DNA from 4 places in the Parafrankia sp. BMG5.11 genome. Region 4 is predicted to be linked to each of the others. Evidence: riboswitches for the same ligand, from Rfam matches in the RefSeq annotation. Region 4 holds a riboswitch; each other region holds the start of a gene.

Region 1 (4,638 bases), on a different contig from region 4:
GGACGTGCCGACGCTGTTCCTGACCGCCCGCGACACCACCGAGGACAAGGTGCACGGGCTGATGCTCGGCGGCGACGACTACGTCACGAAGCCGTTCGTGGTCAGTGAACTGGTCGCCCGGGTCCGGGCGATCCTGCGCCGGGCCGGAATGGTCGACGGCGCGCCGGAGCCGCTGCGCTTCGCCGATCTCGAGCTGGACCCGGGGACCCGCGAGGTGCGCCGGGCCGGGCGCCTCGTCGAGCTGACCGTCACCGAGTACCGGCTGCTGCACTACCTGCTGGTCAACGCCCGCAAGGTGCTGACCCGGGCCCAACTCCTCGACCACGTCTGGGGGCACGACTTCGGCGGTGACGCCCGGGTCCTGGAGACCTACGTCAGCTATCTGCGCCGCAAGATCGACGACGCTCCGCCGGCGCTGATCCACACGGTGCGCGGGGTTGGCTACGTGCTGCGCCTGCCGCGGTGAGACATCCGGCCCCGCCCCGGCGCGTCCTGCACCGCGTCCTGCACCGGCGCGTCCTGCGGCGGCATCTCGTGTCCTCGCGGATGGTCTCTTTGCGGGCACGGTTGCTGTTGGCCCTGGTCGGCCTGCTGGCGCTCGGCCTGATGCTCGGCGCGTTCGGCACCCAGAACGCCGTCGAGTCGTACCTGCTCGGCCGGCTGGACCGGCAGGTGCGCGACGCCCACCCGGTGATGGAACAGACCTTGCTCGGCGGCGACACGGACCACATGCCGTACCACCACGACGCCGACGACCGGGCGCCACGGTTCGGCACCGCGTTCCTCGTCGGCACCTACGGGGCGCTGTACGACAGCGCCGGCCGGCGAGTGGCCGAGACCAGCCCCGGCCCGAACGGCCCCGCGGCACCGACCCGGCGCCCGGCCGTCACCCAGAGCATGCTCGCCGCCGCCCCGGTGCGGCCCGACCTGGCGACCGCCTCCCTGTGGACGGTCCCCGCCGAAGGCGGCGGGGACAGGTTCAGGTTGCTCGCCGAGCGCTTCGGCAACGGAGACGTGCTGGTCGTCGCGGTGCCCTTCGCCGAGATGGAGACCACTCTCGACAACGTCACCAGGATCGAGATCATCGTGAGCGCGGCGATGCTGGTGGTGCTCGCCGCGCTGGCCTACGTCATCATCCGCCTCGGGCTGCGCCCGCTGACCCGTATCGAACACACCGCGGGCATGATCGCGGACGGCGACCTGACTCAACGGGTCACCGACACGGACCGCGGTACCGAGGTGGGGCGTCTCGGGCTGGCCTTCAACACGATGCTCACCGAGATCGAGGCGTCTTTCCGCGCCCGCGAGGCCTCCGAGCGGCGCCTGCGACGCTTCGTCGGGGACGCCAGCCACGAACTGCGCACCCCGCTGACGTCGATCCGCGGCTACGCCGAGATGTTCCGCAGGGGAGCGGCAAGCCGACCCGAGGACCTGGCGATGGTCATGCGGCGCATCGAGGAGGAGTCGGCCCGGATGAGCGAGCTGGTCGACGACCTGCTGCTGCTCGCCCGCCTCGACCACCAGCCCGACCTCGAGCGTGAACCCGTCGACCTGGCGGCCATGCTCCGTGACATCGCCGCCGACGCCCGCGCCGTCAGCCCGGGACGGACGATCGAGGTCGACGCCCCGCCGATCCTCGAGGTGACGGGGGACGGGGGACGCCTGCGCCAGGCCGTCGGGAACCTCGTCCGCAACGCGCTCGTCCACACCCCGCCCGAGGCGACGGTCTCCCTCACCGTCCGCGACGCCGACACGGACGCGGACGGCGACTCCGACGGCGGTGCGGCGGCCGGTGCGGTGGCCGGTGCGGTGGATGACGACCGGGAGGTCGTCATCTCGGTGATCGACCATGGACCCGGAGTCCCCGCTGACGCCGTCGACCACGTCTTCGAGCGGTTCTACCGCGCCGACTCCGGCCGCTCCCGCGACGCCGGCGGGACGGGGCTGGGCCTGTCCATTGTCGAGGCCGTCGCCGCCGCGCACGGCGGACGGGCCGAGCACCGGCCGACACCGGGCGGCGGCGCCACGTTCCGGCTCGTCCTGCCCCGCCCCGATCCCTCTTCGTCATGAGCTGGATCGGCTCCGTTCACCGCGACCCGCCAGGCTGATCTCGGCGCGGTCGGCCGGGATCCGTCCGGCGGGCGGGACTTGCCGTGCTGGTGAGGTCTCTCGGAGCTCGTGGAGGACGTGTGGTCACCTCGGCGGTCGTCATCACGGGAGCGGCATCCGGGATCGGGCGGGCGTGCGCGGAGCTGTTCGCCGCGCGGGGGTTCGGCGTGGTCGCCGTGGACGTCGACGAGGTCGGCCTGGCGGCGCTGACCCGAGCACAGTCGCGCGCCCCGCGGCCCGCCGTGGCCCCGGCGGATCCCCGGACCGCGGCGGATGCCGGTGCCGTGACGGGGGCGGACTCCCGGCCGGCGGGCGGGCCGGAGCCGCGGATCGTCCCGATGGTCGGGGACGTCTCGGTCGAGGAGACCGGGGCCGCCATGGCGGAGCTGGCGCTCGCGAGCTTCGGGCGGCTGGACGTCGCGGTGCTCAACGCCGGGATCGGCACGACGCTGCCGTGGGAGGCCCCGGGCGCGATCGACCGGCTGGACCGGATCCTCGCCGTCAACGTGCGGGGCGTCGCGATCGGGATCCGTTCGGTGGTCCCCGCGCTCCGGGCGGGCGGTGGCGGCTCAATCGTCGTGACCGCCTCCAGCGGCGGGTTGCAGAGCGAACCGGGGAACTGGGCGTACAACGCGTCCAAGGCGGCTGTGATCAACATGGTGCGGGCCGCGGCGCTCGACCACGCCGCCCAGAACATCCGGATCAACGCCGTCGCCCCCGGCCTGACCGAGACGGCGCTGACCGCGCGCCACCGCACCGACCCGGCGTCCACCGCGGCGGTGAGCCGCCGCATTCCGATGGGGCGCTGGGGGCAGCCGGGCGAGCTGGCCTCGGCCGTCTGGTTCCTGGCCTCCGCCGAGTCGTCCTACATCACCGGAACGACGCTGGTCGCCGACGGGGGCCTGACCGCGCACCACGGGGTCGTGCCTCTGCCGGCTCCGGAGGTTGCGCTGCCGACTCCGGAAATCTGACCCGGAACGGACGAAATTACGACTCGTCCGCATCAGGGGCCTGTCAACAGGTCTGGGTGGTGCCCGGACGAACGCCGGGACCATTTCCAACTTGATGCTCGCGCAACTTCTTCCCGGTTCACGGGTCGAATTCCTGCGCCGAGGTGAGCACGTCACCCACTCTCCGTGTCACCGCTCTCGGCCATCGTGGCGGGGCGGTCACGGTGATGGGACGGTCCGTTAAAGAGGAACGCGCCTGCGCGCGTGATACGCCGTCTACGGAGAATCTTCAAGGTTTCGATGGGCCATGTGGTGCTCGCCACAGAGCCTTGGCAATTGTTGGTCCGTTGTGTGTAACGTCTGCGCCGTGCTTTCGTTCAGGAAAGCGCGCACCGGGCGACACGCCGAATCCTGCCCCGCCCGGTGAACAACAAACCTCAGGGCGGGAGCGGGGGAACCAACCTTCGGGCGTCGATCACAGACGTCCTCGGGGTGAAGTCGCGTAGCGCGACCGGGTAAATCCCAGCCCGAACCCGACAGCTAACTTCGCAGGCGTGGGGAGGGGCATCACTTTGTCCGTTATGGCTTCGCGTGCTCGTAAGACCAGTCGTTCCATCCGCCGCGGCCGTGCGCTGCTTGTCGCACCGCTCCTCGCCGCCACGATCGGCGGCGGAATCGCGATGTCACAGCCCGCCAGCGCCGCGGGTCGGCCGGACGCACACCGCTTCCTGAGCGCGGTTGTGCCCTGCGAGTCCGGCGGTAACCCCCGCGTGGTCAACGAGATCGGCGCGGGCGGCCTGTTCCAGTTCCTGCCGAGCACCTGGCGCGGCGTCGGTGGTCAGGGTCTCCCGCAGAACGCAAGCGCCGCCGAGCAGTGGAAGCGCGCGCACATCCTGTACGCGCAGCAGGGAACCAGCCCGTGGTACGCCTCGAAGAGCTGCTGGGGCCCCAAGCTCTGACCCAGCCCCCAGCCCCCAGGCTCTGACGCGGCCCGTCGAATGAATCTGACGCGGCCGTCGAATGGAGCAGACAGGTGACGGACCAGCCTGGCTGAGCCCTGGCTGAGCGTGACAGATGGTCCGTGGAACGCGATCGGTGGCCCGGGTGTCAGTGTCGACACCCGGGCCACCGGCGTTTCGGTACCACCGGCCGCGTCGCACGAGCGCGAGGAAGCACGAGCGCGAGCGCGAGGAAAAGAGACCTGCCGTACGCTGAACAGTCGTCCGCCCGCGCACCTGCGGCCGAGTTGGCGGCGGCCGGAGAGGTGGGTTGTCGATGGCCGAGCCGACCAGCCGCCGCAGGTTCGCCGTTCTCGCGATCTGCTGCATGAGTCTGCTGATCGTGGGGCTGGACGGCACCATCGTGAACGTGGCCCTGCCCGCACTGCGCCGGGATCTGGGTGCGTCGCCCGCGGGCCTGCAATGGACGATCGACAGCTACACCCTCGTCCTGGCCAGCCTGCTCATGCTCGGTGGTTCCACCGGCGACCGGCTCGGCCGCCGCCGGATCTTCCAGACCGGACTGGCCCTGTTCACCGCAGGCTCGCTGCTGTGCAGCCTCGCGCCCGGGCTCGGCTGGC
Region 2 (4,638 bases), on a different contig from region 4:
CGCCGACCTCGGGATAGTCCAGTCCCACTCCCGGCCCAGGACATCCAACGATAACCCCTACTCCGAGTCCCAGTTCAAGACTTTGAAGTACCGGCCGGGTTATCCCCGCAGGTTCGACAGCATCGAAACCGCACGCGCCTGGTGCCGCGAGTTCTTCGACTACTACAACGCCGACCATCGGCACTCCGGGATCGGTCTGCTCACCCCCGCGACCGTCCACCACGGCCAGGCCGAGACCGTCCAGGCCGCCCGCGCCCAGGTTCTCGCCGCCGCCTACGCCACCCGACCGGACCGGTTCGTCCGCCGCCCACCGACACCACCGCCGCTGCCGACACCAGCCTGGATCAACCCACCCGAACAGACCCACGACCAGCCAACCGCCGACACGGAACACCCAGCTCAGTAGTTCCTACAAGATCTTGCCTCGATCAGGTTGACGGGTTCCGCCCTCGCTCGCGGACGGCGTCCCAGCAGCAGTGCCGTTTCCTCACGAGCCTGGTCGACGTACCTCCTGGCGCGATCCACCCACACATCCTCTCGTTGCCCCCAATGCGGCGTAACTACTATGTCATGTAGCAGATCAGCACCCTCCCGGCACCTGGGCCCACAGGCAGGACCACCGAGCAAGTCGGCCCACACGCGCATTCGGGACGTCCTCCACTCCAAGCTAGGGTAGATTGCGCCCCATGAGACTCACCTCAGCAACTACGATCCATAGTAGGTATCGGCGACAAGGGGTCGAGCCACGCCAGTCCGTCCGGCGACGGGCAAGACTGCGGGGATGGACGTACGTCACCGGCCGCAGCGATGTCCAGATGCAGCCGAAGGCGGTGACCGGGGCAAGCAGGACCGCTCGCGTAGGCGCGGGATGAGATGGACGCGGTGCTTGTCGGGTGCCGTACGAGGGGGAGTTGTGGAACAACTCGGCGACCTGGAAGCCGAAATCATGGACCGGGTGTGGTCCGCACGCGGGCCGGTGGCTGTCCGTGATGTCCGGGCACTACTCGCGCCAACACGCCCGTTGGCCTACACGACCGTGATGACCGTCATGGACCGGCTGTTCCACAAAGGGTGGCTGACCCGGGAACGAGCCGGACGTTCCTACCGCTACCAGCCCGCATTGGGCCGCAGCGCCTACACCGCCCAGCTGATGAGATCCGTGCTTTCCGGGGCGGACGACCGAGGCCTGACGCTGCTCCACTTCGTGCACGCCATGGATGCTGCGGAGTACGAGACGTTGCGCGAAGCGGTGCAGTGGCACTCCTCCAGCCGTGGTCGCGACGATGAGGAACCCACCCCATCATGATCTTTGGTGTTCTCGCGGTGTACGCGGCCCTCGTCGCCTACGGTCTGCCCTACGCCCTCCGCGCTGCTTCCTGGACGTCCCGTGCGCCGCGGCTCGCCGTCGCCATGTGGCTGGCCGCGATGATCTCCGTGGTCTCCGTGGCGGTACTGGCCGCAACGCTCCTGTTCATACCGCTGCACGCGATCGGGGACACGCTGGTTCTGCTTGTCCAGTGGTGCGGTTGGACCAACCACAACCTGACGATCTCCATCCACTGGACGACTCCACGAGTTGCCGGCGTCGTCCTGAGCACCGCTGCGGCGCTCCGCCTCCTTCATGTCGCCGTCGCCGTCACCATCACCGGCCGTCGATCGCGCGTCCGTCATCGGCATGACGTCCGATTGCTCGGGCGCTTTCATCCCACACTTCGGATCTACATACTGGATCATGCTGATCGCAGTGCGTTCTGCCTACCGGGCCGGAGCGGGGGCGTCGTCGTCACCGAAGGCGCGCTGCAAGCGTTGCATCCCACCGAACTCGACGCCGTCATCGCGCATGAACGCGCCCATCTCGCAGGCAGACACCACCTCATCCTCACGACGGCAGCCGTGCTGGCCGGAGCCTTCCCAGCCGTGCCGCTCTTCGGGACAGGACAGGAGGAGCTACGCCGACTCGTCGAACTCACCGCTGACGACAGCGCGGCCCGGCGCAGCGCTCCCCACGTCGTCGCCGAAGCAGTGCTACGGCTCGCGGCTCCCCCAGCATCCGTGCTGGGCATGGCGAACACCGGCGTACGGCAACGGGTACTGCGTCTCTTGACCGCGGAGCCGCCCCTGTCCCGTCCCGCCGTCGTGGCTCGCAGCCTCATCGTCGCCGTGCTGCTCCTCCTGCCACTCGTTATGACCACGGTTCCCGCCCTCAATGAGCTCGGATATCACTGCGTCTGATCGTCTCGCTGCGACCGCCTGCAGCACCATGGCCTTCACAGCGGCGTGGGAGTCAGACCAGACCGGCTGGCCTACTAGGGGATCGGTTGCAACGACCACCGGCACCTCGCCGCCGAAAGCCGCCCGGGCCACGATGGCCAGTGGAACCGGCTCAGGTCACCCGACCGACCGAGTAGGAGTCCGCCCAGATGGTCTGGAGCTTCACCACGTCACCGGTCTTCGGCGCGACCCACATCTTCCCGCCACCGGCGTAGATCCCCATGTGGTAGATCGCGCCGGGCTGGCCGAAGAAGATGAGATCGCCTGGCTGTTCGGAGCCCTGAGCGATCCTGGTTGTCGCCGCGTACTGCTGGTCGGTGGTCCGGGGAAGTGTCTTGCCGAGCTGCTTGTAGATGTACTGCACCAGGCCGGAGCAGTCGAAGCTGTACGGCCCGGTCGCCCCGTAGACGTAGGGCTTACCGGCTTGCCGCGACGCCAGGTATACGGCTTTCTCCCCGAGCGTGTTGGCCGGGATGCTGACGTCGACCGCCGGAGTCTCGACGTTCACGGCATTGCTGGTGCCCTGCACAGATACCGGCGGCGGGGCCGGGCGTACGCGCAGCGTCGCCTCGTTCTCCGAGCGGGCGGACTGGAGGGCGTCCGTTCCATCGAAGATCACCGTGACGTTCGTGGTGATGAGGACGCGGGCCGTGTAGGAGGCGAAGCCACGCTCGTCGGTGGTCAGGTGCAGGAAGGTCGCCCAGCCGGTGGGTAGCTTGACCTGTACCTTGATGAGCTGGTCCGCCAGCGGGGCGTGGGTCTCCTCGTTGAACAGCGAGAAGCCGACATTGACAGGCTCGTCCGCGTTGACAGTCACGTCGGGGTTCGTCACGCGCAGACCCACGTCGATCTTGGACGACAGAGTCGGTGCAGAGATGTCCGTCGTGGCATCAAGGACGGTGCGCGACGCGCCCTCTCCCGCGGCACCCTGGACGGGGCCGTCGACTGCCACCCGGGACCCGATCTGGGTCGCGAGCGTCAGTGACGTGGTGTTCGTGCTGTCGTCCAACGCGCCGTCCGAGCTGGGCTCCGGCGCACATCCAGCGAGAGCCATACCGGAGACCACGACAGTGCCAGTGGTCACCGCTGCGACAGCGCGGGCCCGCGCTCTGGCCCGGCTCGACGCTGTGGGGACGGACGGAGCCCGGTGGCGACCGCGTCCCTCCTGTCGGCGTCTTTCTGCATCAAGCTGCGCACTCTGCGCAGACACCATGGTGATCCTTCCCCTACGCCTGCGAGGTGATGCGAGGTGAGCTGTCGGGTTCGGGCTGGGAGCCCGGCCGAACGCCCCGTGCGTATTCGGCTTCACCCCAAGGGCATCGAAGGAGGCGACGCCCGGAGGAACGTGGTTCCCCCGCTCCTGCCCCAGATGCAAGTCGGAGGGGTCACCGGACCAGGGGCAGGATTCGGCGTACGGTCCGATGCTGCAGCAGATGCACACACTACCAACTACAGAGCATAGTAGGTAGCAATCGGAAGATCTCAGAAGATCTTCGACGGACATCCACGCCGCTCCAGCAAGATCTAGGTTCGCCGAGCGGAGTAGACGCGCCTTTGGAGTGCCTTCGATCACCAGATCGCGGTCAGACCGCCACCCAACCAAGCCTCCCCGGGCCCGCGCAGCGAGGATCAGGACAGCAATTCGGCGCACTGCGTCCGGACACCACCCACCCTTCGCGAGGCTCGGCACCTACTACGAGACATAGTTGCCCGGGGTGAGGGGATCTCTCGGTGCTGACCTCTCCACCACCGAAAGACATTGATCATCGAGACTGGTGGCTGTCGGAAGGATTGACGGGACGTCTGTCGGGGCCGCCAAAGCCGCTGCGGCCCGCGGTGTCCGATGAACGGTCGGGTAGTCCGGGTGGATCGTCTTGCCCCGTCGCCTTGCTCGCAGGTCCGAAACGGGCCGTTAAGGCCACCATCTCCGGCAGGACGGTCTCCGGCACCGGCCTGGTGCCATGCCACGAGGGCCGCTCGCGGCCCACACCTGGTCCATGGCCTCGACTTCGAGGTCTCCCAGCCGTTCCGCTGTTCCGGTCGTCAGCTGTCTCGTCGTCAGGTCATTCGCCGCGACCGACGTTCGCGTTCGTCGTGCCGAGTGTCGCGCCTGGGACCCGAGGTGCCCTGGGACACCGGCGCGCGGCCGGTGCCCCAGGGCCCTGCTCGGCTATCCGGTACCGAGCAGGCCCTTCATGGTCTCGACCTCTGTGGTCTGCGTGGACTCGATCGTCCTGGCCAGGGCCACGGCGTCGGGGAACTGTCCGTCCCGCTGTTCGGTGCGTGCCATCGCAATCGCACCCCCGTGGTGCCGGATCATCATCTCCAGGAACATGCGGTCGAAGTTCGGACCAGACGCCGTCTGGA
Region 3 (4,638 bases), on a different contig from region 4:
TCACGGATGAGAACACGGCCCCCGGCATCGGGACTTCGACGCCGGCTTGCCGCCTGAGTCCGTACCGCCTCCCGTGCCGCGCGGATCGTTGGGGCGATCCGCGCACCGGCCCCCGCCCGCACGGCGGGGTCTGCCCCGTGCGGGCGGGTCATACGGTCCTGGCGCCGGCGGGTCTTCGCCGCGGACGAACCGGGGCGACGCAGAGTGCCGAGCTCGTGCTGGTGGGGGAATCGCGGTTGCGACAGCACGTGGTCGGCCGCGGGCGGGATGTCCGGAGACACACCGGCTGGGCGGAGTTGGAACACGGATGATTCGCCGGCGCCCGGTTCGAGGGCCTGAGTCCATGGAGGGATGGCTCACCGCGACGGGCGCGGGTGGGATGCCTCGTCCGGGGGAAGGACGCCTTGCGAAGGGGGCTCGACCGGTGCGTGGGGGCCACCGCGACCGGACGGCGGCGTGGGGGCGGCCGTCAGGAGGGTGCGGTGGGTCGGTTCAGGCCAGCGGGGGAGCGGGCGCCGCGTGCGGCGGTGGCCGTCAGACGGCCCGGCTGGTGACCGAGTGCGCCGGTCGGCAGACGTCAGCCGAAGGTGGCCGCCCAGGTCTGCGGACCCAGGACGCCGTCCACCACGAGGCCGCGTGCGGCCTGGAAGTCACGCGCCGCGGCCGCGGACCGTGGTCCGTAGCTGCCGTCGACCGTGAGGGGGTAGCCGAGGGAGGTCATCTTGGCCTGCCAGGAGCGGACTTCGTCGCTGACCTGGTTGACCATCGACGCGGTGTATGTCCGCGTCAGGTTCGGGACGCCCGCGGCTGCGGGCTGGGCGACCAGCGAGGTGCGCTCGGCCGCTCTGGACGCCTGGACCCCGGCGCCTGATGACGACGCGCCGGGCAGGAGCTGCTCGGAGCCCATTCCGCTCCCGCAGACCGGCCACTGGCCGAACCCGGAACGGAGTGCGAGTTGCAGTGCCGCTGCGTCCTGCACGGCGGGCGGAGCCGTGTGTGGCAGCCCCGAGTAGCCGAGGCTGCGCCAGGTGCCTGGCGAGAACTGGTAAGCGCCATAGTAGCCGTTACCGGTGTTCGTCGTGTAGTTACCGCCGGACTCGCATTGCCGTAGACCTTCCCAGGTCGTGGCGGCGTTGGCCGGCTGGCTCAGGGCGAGTGTTCCGCCGACCGCCGCGGCGATGACGGGGACGGAGACGAGAGTGCGGGCCCGGCTGCGGGTACTGCTGCGGCGTTGTCGGCCACTGGTACGTGCGTCGGACATGCGTGAGTTTTCCTTCCCCACGCCTGCGAGGTGAGCTGTCGGGTTCGGGCAGGGAAAAAGCCCGGCCGCCAAGTCAGGAACTCCGGAAATCCTGTGCCTTCGGCAACGGAGGACAAGCTTCCTCCTCGTGCCGTCGGCGTTAGCGGCTTCACCCCAAGGTCCCCAGAATCGGCGACCGGGTATTGGTTCCCCCGCTCCTGCCATCGGGTTTCTGTTTCCAACGGATGGGGGCAGGGATTCGGCGTGCCACCCGTCGGGTGCCCGGCCTGTCTCCGGGCACGGCGAAGACCATAACCACGCCGTCAGGTCGAATGACAAGCACTGAATGCCTCGGGTGAAAAAGAGCACACCGTCCGGTGGCTGCTTGAGGTTTGATCACGGTGCTGGTATCGCGCGCGCATGCGCGCTCATTAACTTGGCGACCGCGTCGTGGAGGGTGGTTCGTACCGACAGATCACACTGGTGAAAGATCGTTACCATTGGGCGTGCTGTCGGCAATCAAGCCGAATATGCGAGAAGGCTACCCGCGGCCGGCCAGGCCGTCATCAAGCAGCTAGAAAATTCATATCGTCGTGCTGATACCAGCCCGCATGCCGTGATGTGTGAGAAACGCAACTGTAACTATGAGTTAACTTGTTGGGGTGTTTCTGTGACTGCTTGCGGGGTGGTGGCGTCCCTCGGGGTCGGGTCGGTACGTCCCATTCGTCCCTCGGATCGATCTTGGCTGAGGTGGGTCCGTGTGTGTCTCTCGCTCGTGATCGGGCGATCGCGTGGGCTGTCTGGTGCCTCTCTGCGTGCCCCGAAGTAGCCCCGTTCGGGCGGGAATCCGAGCTGTCCCGCGGGCCCACGGGCGGGGCGGCTCGCGGTTCGGCCACGGCGTGCGTCTCGGGGCGGGCCGGAAGAGGTATCACCGGGGCGCACGAACGGGTGCGCTCGGGTCACCGCGGCAGCAGCGTTCGGCGCGCGGCCGCATGTGTCGGCATGTGTCGGGTAGGACGCATCGGGGCCGCTGAGACACATAGGAGCCCACGCGAACGCTGCGTCCGGTGTGGACTCCGATGGGTCGTGCGCGTGGTCTCGGCAGGCTTTACCCGATCCGCAACCCATGAGGGGCCTGTGGTGGGCTGTGGGCTTCGGAGTGTCCTGGGTTGGTATGGGCGCCGATGTCGCGCCGACCGCCCGCACGATCTTCATGAGGCCTCGCCGGGCGGGTGACGCCTCGCGTCCACATCGAGGGTGCGCTTCCGCATGGATAGGAGCGGGTGCACACTCTGTTCCGAGTTGGCGCCGTGTGCTCCGCTGGGCACCGCGCGCCCACGATAGCTTTGTGTGCCTATTTGGGCACTATGCGTCCCGGGTGTCATTGGGTGTCCGGATGGCACTGAGCGTCCCGGATGGCACTGGGCGTCCCGGGCGGCATCGGGCGGCACCGGGTGTCGGGCGGCACCGGGCGAGGGGCCCCGTCCCGGGTAAACGGTGCGTGTCCCGACAGGTACCTCATTGTTCCCGGGGAATGTGGTCCCCCGGGCGTGCGGCGCTCAGGGGGTTCCGGTGCCGCCCTCCGCGGCCGCGGACGCTCGGCCGACCGAAGAGCAATGAGGAGACACGGCGTCGAGACATAGGGAGAGCGGAGCCATGGGGAGAACAGTGCCATGTGCGGCCGAGGGCCACAGCCCGGGACACATGGACTCCGCGGGGCATAGATGTACTCCCGGGGACAGGCGTCCCCGGGAGGGAGAGGAACGGATCAGGTGACCGTCGGGCCGTGAACCGGACGAGGCTGGTCAGACCCCGATCGACCGGCCGGCGGACCGCAGGTCGTCACAGGCCTGGGCGACCCGGGCGGCCATGGCGGTTTCGGCGGCCTTGCCGTAGGTGCGCGGGTCGTAGGCCTTCTTGACCCCGACCTCACCGTCCACCTTGAGGACACCGTCGTAGTTGCGGAGCATGTGGTCGACGATCGGCCGGGTGAACGCGTACTGGGTGTCGGTGTCCACGTTCATCTTGATGACGCCGTAGTCGAGCGTTTCGCGGATCTCGGAGAGGTCCGACCCACTGCCGCCGTGGAAGACCAGGTTGAACGGCTTCGCGTCGGCGGCCAGGCCGAGCTTCTCGGCCACGTGCTGCTGACCCTCGCGCAGGATCGAGGGTCGGAGCTTGACGTTCCCCGGCTTGTAGACGCCGTGCACGTTGCCGAACGTCGCGGCCAGCATGTAGCTGCCCTTTTCTCCGGTGCCGAGAACCTCGGCGGTGCGGAACATGTCGCCGGGGGTGGTGTAGAGCTTCTCGTCGATGGCGCCTACGACGCCGTCCTCCTCACCACCGACGACACCGATTTCGACTTCCAGCACGATGCGCGCCGCGCGACAGTCGGCGAGCAGCTCGTCGGCAATCTTGAGGTTCTCCTCGAGCTCGACCGCCGAACCGTCCCACATGTGGGACTGGAAAAGCGGGTCGCGGCCCTGCGCCACACGCTCCTTCGAGATGGCGATCAGCGGGCGGATGTAGGTGTCCAGCTTGTCGGCGGGGCAGTGGTCCGTGTGCAGCGCGATGTTCACCGGGTATGCCTTGGCGACGTGGTGCGCGTATTCGGCGAGCGCTTCCGCGCCCAGCACCATGTTCTTGATGGTCGTTCCCGAGAGGAACTCGGCGCCGCCGGTCGACACCTGGACGATTCCGTCGCTGCCGGCTTCCGCGAAACCCCGGAGCGCGGCATTGAGGGTCTGCGACGAGGTCACGTTGATGGCGGGGTAGGCGTAGGCGTTCGACTTCGCCCGGCTGAGCATCTCGGCGTAGACGTCTGGGCTGGCGATGGGCATCGGTGGAACTCCTCGAAAGGTGTAGGGGCGCCGCGGCCGGCTGGCGGCACACACCGCCCGCGGGCCTTGGCGCCGGCCGCGCCGCCGAACCCGCCACCGGATCCCTGGATCCCCATGAGTCCGGTCGCGCCCGACGCGTGCCGACGGCAGGTGTAGGCCGAAGGGTATGCCGTCGCGCGCCTCGGACGGGTGTGGTTCCACGCGACATCGCCGGAAGGCGGCTGGATGTCTCCTCCCCGCCCGCCGCGCCCGGCAGACTGGCCGAGTGGACATCGAGAGCCTCTCCGGGATGACCCTCTACGTCATCCTCTTCGCGGTGATATTTGCGGAGAGCGGGATCCTGGTCGGCTTCTGGCTTCCAGGGGACACCATCCTGTTCGCGGCCGGTCTGGTCGCCGCGGATCCGGCCGCGGACGTGTCAATCGTCGTGGTCGCGGTCGGTGTCGCGGTGGTGGCCAGCGCCGGCGCCGTGGTGGGCTATGCCACCGGCAGCCACCTGGGCCGGCCCTACCTGGAACGCCGACACGCGCGGGCACTCGGCCGAACCGAGGAGTTCTA
Region 4 (4,638 bases):
TTCTGTGGGAAGTGCAGCTGCGGCTGCCCGGAGCTCTACATCGACCACCACGCCGCGGCCGACCGCCGGGTCGTCCTCACCGACGACTTCGGCCAGCGGATCCAGATGAGCATCGAACAGCTGGAAGTCATCGTCGACGAGGCTCGGGCGGGTCGCATCAGCTCGCTGGTGGCCGCCGAGCTCGCCGCTGGGGGGTGACCCACCGCCACCCGGTGGCCGCGGACCTGGTTCCGCTGGCCGGTCCGCTGGCCGTAGCCGCCGGCGTGGCCTCAATCATCGTCGCAATGATCCACTTGTGGCGGATGCGCGCCCTGTTCCGCCGCCCGGTGGCGGCGGACGGGCCGCGTACGCACGCGTCCGCCGCGGACGGCTGGATCGAGGGCGGGCACGTGCTGGTCGCGGCCGGGATGGCGGTCATGTTCACCGGCCCCGCCCGGCTCGTCGGCTCCTGGCCGTTCCTCGCGCTGTACCTGGCGTTGACGGCGGCGCTGCTCGTCGGGCTCGTCACCCATCCCCGGTGCAGTGCGCCGGGCATGTGGTCCTGCTGTGCGCTGCTCGTCGTGGAGGCGGCGGCGATGGCGTGCATGTCCGGGGCGGCCTGCGTCGCCGGCTGGCCGCTGCGCACCGACGGGGCGATCGGCGCCTGGTGTGTCGTCATCTTCGGCGGGGCGTGCCTGGCGGCGCTGGCCGGCCCGTCGGCGCGCCGGTTCGCCGCGCCGCCGCCGGCGCGCCCGCGCGTCCGTGAGCTGGCCGCCCGGCTGATCCGGATCTTTCCGGAACCGGTCGTCCCGCGCGGATCCCGACTGATCATGTCGGGTGGAATGATCCTGATGCTCCTCGCCCGTACCTGATCGCCCACTCCCGTACCCCCCGGGTGACCTGCTCCGAAACCGCGCATTCCACTCCCTGAGCGGGCGGCGAGCCCGAAGTGCGCCTACGGTCGGCCGGTCGGCAGATACGAGGCCCAAGGGGGCGGTCGCCATGCGTCGAGTCGTGTTCATCTCCGTACTGGCCGCCGCGGTCATCTTGAGCGGGGCGGCGTCTGCGGTGTCCGCCGCGCCGACCGCGGTGCAGTCACCCCCGGCCGCCACACCGGGCGCCGCGCGCAGCCCGGGTGCTGTGGCCAGCTCAGGTGCCGTGGCCAGCCCGTCAGGCCCTGGCAGCTCGGCCGTCGTGGCCGGTTCGTTGAGCCTGGCGGAGGCGTCGGGCCTTGTCCGCGGCCGTGGTTACACACCGATCACCACGGACGGCTACGAGCCCACCCACGATCTCAGCGTGATCGTCGGGCGGCTGTCCACCTCGGTGGACGGCCATCCGCAGCAGGCCTTCTTCTTCCACCGCGGCCGGTTCGTCGGGACGGACGCCGTCGCGAGCGCGGGCGTGCGGTGGGTGTGGTCGACCAGCGAGGTGGTGGCGCTGCAGTACGACCTGTACCGCCCGGCGGACCCGATGTGCTGCCCGAGCGCGGGCGCGGCGAGCGTGCGGTTCCGCTGGGACGGCACGTCGGTCGTGCCGCTCGACCCGATCCCGACCAGCAAGTGGACCGCCGCCGAGAGCCGCCGCTGACCAGCGACGCAGTGCCGGTGGGACCGCCGGCGGGTGGGACCGCCGCCGCGGCCGGGCCCGGGTCAGCCCCCGGGCCCGGCCGCGCTGGTCACGCCGGAGGTCAGTGGCCCTCGGCCGCCTCGACCAGCTCGGTGAGCACCCCGCCGAGGCCCTTCGGGTGCATGAACGCGATCCGGCTTCCGGATGTCCCGTGCACCGGCGTCTTGTTGACCAGGTCGAACCCGGTGACGGTGAGCGCCGCCAGCGCCGCGTCGATGTCCGCCACGCCGTAGGCGATGTGGTGGATGCCGGGGCCCTTCTTCGCCAGGAACTTCCCGACCGGGGTGTCCGGGCGCACCGGCTCGAGTAGCTGGACGTAGGAGCCGCCCGTGTCGCCGTGGTGCACCAGCAGCATCGCCTCGCGCACGCCCTGCGCCTCGTTCGTCTCCTGATGCGCGACCTTCAGGCCGAACGCCGCCTCGTAACGAGGGATGGCCTCCTCCAGCGAGGCCACGGCGATTCCGACATGGTCGATCCTGGTCAGCACAAAAATCGCTCCTGCCTCGTGGACGGGCGGCCCTGGTCGCGTCCTGCCTGGCGGGCCAGAACTCCGAGCCTGCCCGGATCCGGCCCGGCGGTCCACTGAAGCGGCAGGTCGGCCGTGTCGGGCGCGCCACCCCCGCCCGGCCACGGGCTTGGCCACGCCGCCCGGTCGCCGCCCCGTCGCGGCCCGGCACCGGCGTGCCCGGGCCGCGACGTGGACGGCTCGACGGCCGCGCGCCGCCCCTGGATCAGGCGAACAGCCTGTCGTGGGTGAGCGGGCCCACGACGCCGTCCGGGACGAGGCCGTTCTTCTTCTGGAAGTCGACGACCATGTGGTTGGTCTGCGGACCGAACCGGCCGTCGATGGTGATCGGGTAGCCGATGGCGGCGAGCCGCTTCTGCACCAGCGCCACGTCCCAGCGGACGCCCTCGACCCCGAGCCGCATGTAGCCCGAGCTGGCGGGCGCCGGTGCCGTCGCGGCCGGTGCGGCCGGCGTGACGGCCGAGATCGTCCGGGCGCCGGTGCCGCTGCCCACCGCGGCCGCCGCCGCGGCGCCGCGGGCCAGGTACTTCACGTGCATGCCGTTCTTGTAGGCGCTCCAGGCACCGATGCCCTGGCTGGCGCATACCTGCCGTGCGGCCCAGGCGTTGACGTTCGGGTCGTAGAGGTTGCGGCTACCGACCCAGCTCGAGTGCGCGCGCATGTTGATCTGCCAGAGGCCGCGGGAGTCCTCACCGACCGTCGCGTGGGCCGTTGTGTTGCCGCCCGACTCGGCCAGCGCCACCGCGACCCAGGTGCTCAGCGGAATCCCGCGGCAGGACGGCAGGCCCGCGTTCTGCGCCGCCTGCGCGATGGTGACGTCGGAGGCGGTGGCCGCGCTCGCCGGGCCCGCGGTGAACATCAGGCCCGCCGACGCGCCGATGACGCTCGCCGCGGTGACCACGGCGGCGCGGCCTCGCCCGGGTCCCCGTCCGGAGGTGTTCGGACGGCTGGACCTGCGGTGCTTTCCATGCGACATCTAAGAATCTCGTTTCTGCTATGAAGAACAGAGCTTCTGAATGTCCGGATGGGAAATTGATCCGTACACGGATCAAAAAGTTACGGCAACGATTCGCCCGGCGAGGGAAGCATGGCTCAGTGCGCCGGCGTTCTGTCGGCGTAAAAGTATTCCGGACCTGGTGGGTCTAGATTTCCTGCGTCAACCCCGGGATGCGGGCACTGTGCGGTCGCGGCGGCTGCCCGAGGGACGGGTGAAAGGCCCGCCTGGGTGATCCAGACATGCGTGCGTACACGACGATCCTTCCCGTACGCCTGCGAGGTTAGCTGTCGGGTTCGGGCCGGGAAGCCCGGTCGGCCTTTACCGCATCTGCGGCGCGGTCGACTTCACCCCGAGGACGGCCGCCCGTGCGCGGGTGGCCGTCCGGAGGAACGTGGTTCCCCCGCTTCTGCCCTGCTGATCGCTAGGAGGGGACGACGGGCCTAGGGCAGAACTCGGCGTACGGCCCGTCGCTTGCTGCGAGCCAGGACACCGTAACGAACTACTAAGGGTAATCGCAAGTACTAATTTTCTTGTACCGACGGCGCATCCTGGTCACGATGCGTACACAGAATCGAGATCGAGACACTCCGGGCAGTAACCGGCGACGCTGCGGCGCGGGCATCCGCCCGGACGTCGCCACACCCGGCGCGGACGGCGACCGGGGCTGCGGGGGAGCTGGGCCGGGCATGCCTCGGCCCGGGCGCCTTCGTGCGCGCCCGGGCCGAGGGTGAGGGGGAGTCAGCGGTGCCGTTGGGCCGGCCGGCTGGAGGTTCCCCGCTGGGTCGGTCAGACCCAGCCGGGCATCGGGTAGGCCGACATCAGGTCCCTGACCTCGCCCGCGATCCGCTCGATGGTCGCCTCGTCCGCGTCGCCGGCGGCCTTGACGGCCTCGTCGATCCAGGCGGCGAGGGTGGGCATCTGCTCCGGACGCAGCCCGCGGGTCGTGATCGCGGCGGTTCCCAGGCGCACCCCGGACGGGTCGAACGGCTTGCGCGGGTCGAACGGCACCGTGTTGTAGTTCAGCTCGATCCCGGCCCGGTCGAGTGCCTTCGCCGCCGGCTTCCCGGCGACTCCGCGACTCGTCAGGTCAATGAGGATGAGATGGTTGTCGGTGCCGCCGGTGATGAGATCGAAACCGCGTCCGGAAAGCGCCTCGGCGAGCGCCTTCGCATTCGCGACGACCCGGTGCGCGTACTCCCGGAAATCTGGTGTCGCGGCCTCCCGCAGGGCGACCGCGACGGCGGCGGTGGTGTGGTTGTGCGGGCCGCCCTGAAGGCCCGGGAAAACGGCCTTGTCGAGTGCCGTCGCGTGCGCGGCGTCCGACATGATCATGGCGCCGCGCGGGCCGCGCAGCGTCTTGTGCGTGGTCGTCGTGATGACCGGAGCGTGCCCGACCGGCGATGGGTGGGCGCCGCCGGCGATCAGCCCGGCGATGTGGGAGATGTCCGCGACGAGCACGGCGTCGATCTCGCGGGCGATCGCCGCGAACCCGGGAAAGTCGATGGTGCGG

The links. A riboswitch is a leader RNA that binds a small molecule or an ion and turns the genes downstream of it on or off. The one in region 4 is predicted to bind cyclic di-AMP.
Region 1: another riboswitch for cyclic di-AMP. It lies ahead of E0504_RS13330 (transglycosylase family protein); the one in region 4 lies ahead of E0504_RS35995 (peptidoglycan-binding protein).
Region 2: another riboswitch for cyclic di-AMP. It lies ahead of E0504_RS36180 (C40 family peptidase); the one in region 4 lies ahead of E0504_RS35995 (peptidoglycan-binding protein).
Region 3: another riboswitch for cyclic di-AMP. It lies ahead of E0504_RS04140 (transglycosylase family protein); the one in region 4 lies ahead of E0504_RS35995 (peptidoglycan-binding protein).

Annotation. Positions count from the first base shown of each region.
Region 1 covers NZ_SJXI01000017.1:21,533-26,170, forward strand. The annotation lists gene E0504_RS13315 (response regulator transcription factor) at 1-466, shown strand, start outside; gene E0504_RS13320 (cell wall metabolism sensor histidine kinase WalK) at 547-2,070, shown strand; gene E0504_RS13325 (SDR family NAD(P)-dependent oxidoreductase) at 2,190-3,080, shown strand; cyclic di-AMP (ydaO/yuaA leader) riboswitch at 3,452-3,628, shown strand; gene E0504_RS13330 (transglycosylase family protein) at 3,641-4,018, shown strand; gene E0504_RS13335 (MFS transporter) at 4,335-4,638, shown strand, end outside.
Region 2 covers NZ_SJXI01000063.1:55-4,692, forward strand. The annotation lists partial or broken gene E0504_RS36165 (transposase) at 1-406, shown strand, start outside; gene E0504_RS36170 (BlaI/MecI/CopY family transcriptional regulator) at 914-1,306, shown strand; gene E0504_RS36175 (M56 family metallopeptidase) at 1,303-2,232, shown strand; gene E0504_RS36180 (C40 family peptidase) at 2,384-3,280, opposite strand; cyclic di-AMP (ydaO/yuaA leader) riboswitch at 3,515-3,642, opposite strand; gene E0504_RS36185 (DUF305 domain-containing protein) at 4,442-4,638, opposite strand, start outside.
Region 3 covers NZ_SJXI01000003.1:162,920-167,557, reverse strand. The annotation lists gene E0504_RS04140 (transglycosylase family protein) at 578-1,261, opposite strand; cyclic di-AMP (ydaO/yuaA leader) riboswitch at 1,268-1,515, opposite strand; gene fbaA (class II fructose-bisphosphate aldolase) at 3,046-4,080, opposite strand; gene E0504_RS04130 (DedA family protein) at 4,346-4,638, shown strand, end outside.
Region 4 covers NZ_SJXI01000062.1:118,007-122,644, forward strand. The annotation lists gene E0504_RS50720 (hypothetical protein) at 1-198, shown strand, start outside; gene E0504_RS35980 (DUF5134 domain-containing protein) at 195-851, shown strand; gene E0504_RS35985 (LppP/LprE family lipoprotein) at 982-1,566, shown strand; gene mce (methylmalonyl-CoA epimerase) at 1,667-2,092, opposite strand; gene E0504_RS35995 (peptidoglycan-binding protein) at 2,337-3,107, opposite strand; cyclic di-AMP (ydaO/yuaA leader) riboswitch at 3,383-3,596, opposite strand; gene glyA (serine hydroxymethyltransferase) at 3,915-4,638, opposite strand, start outside.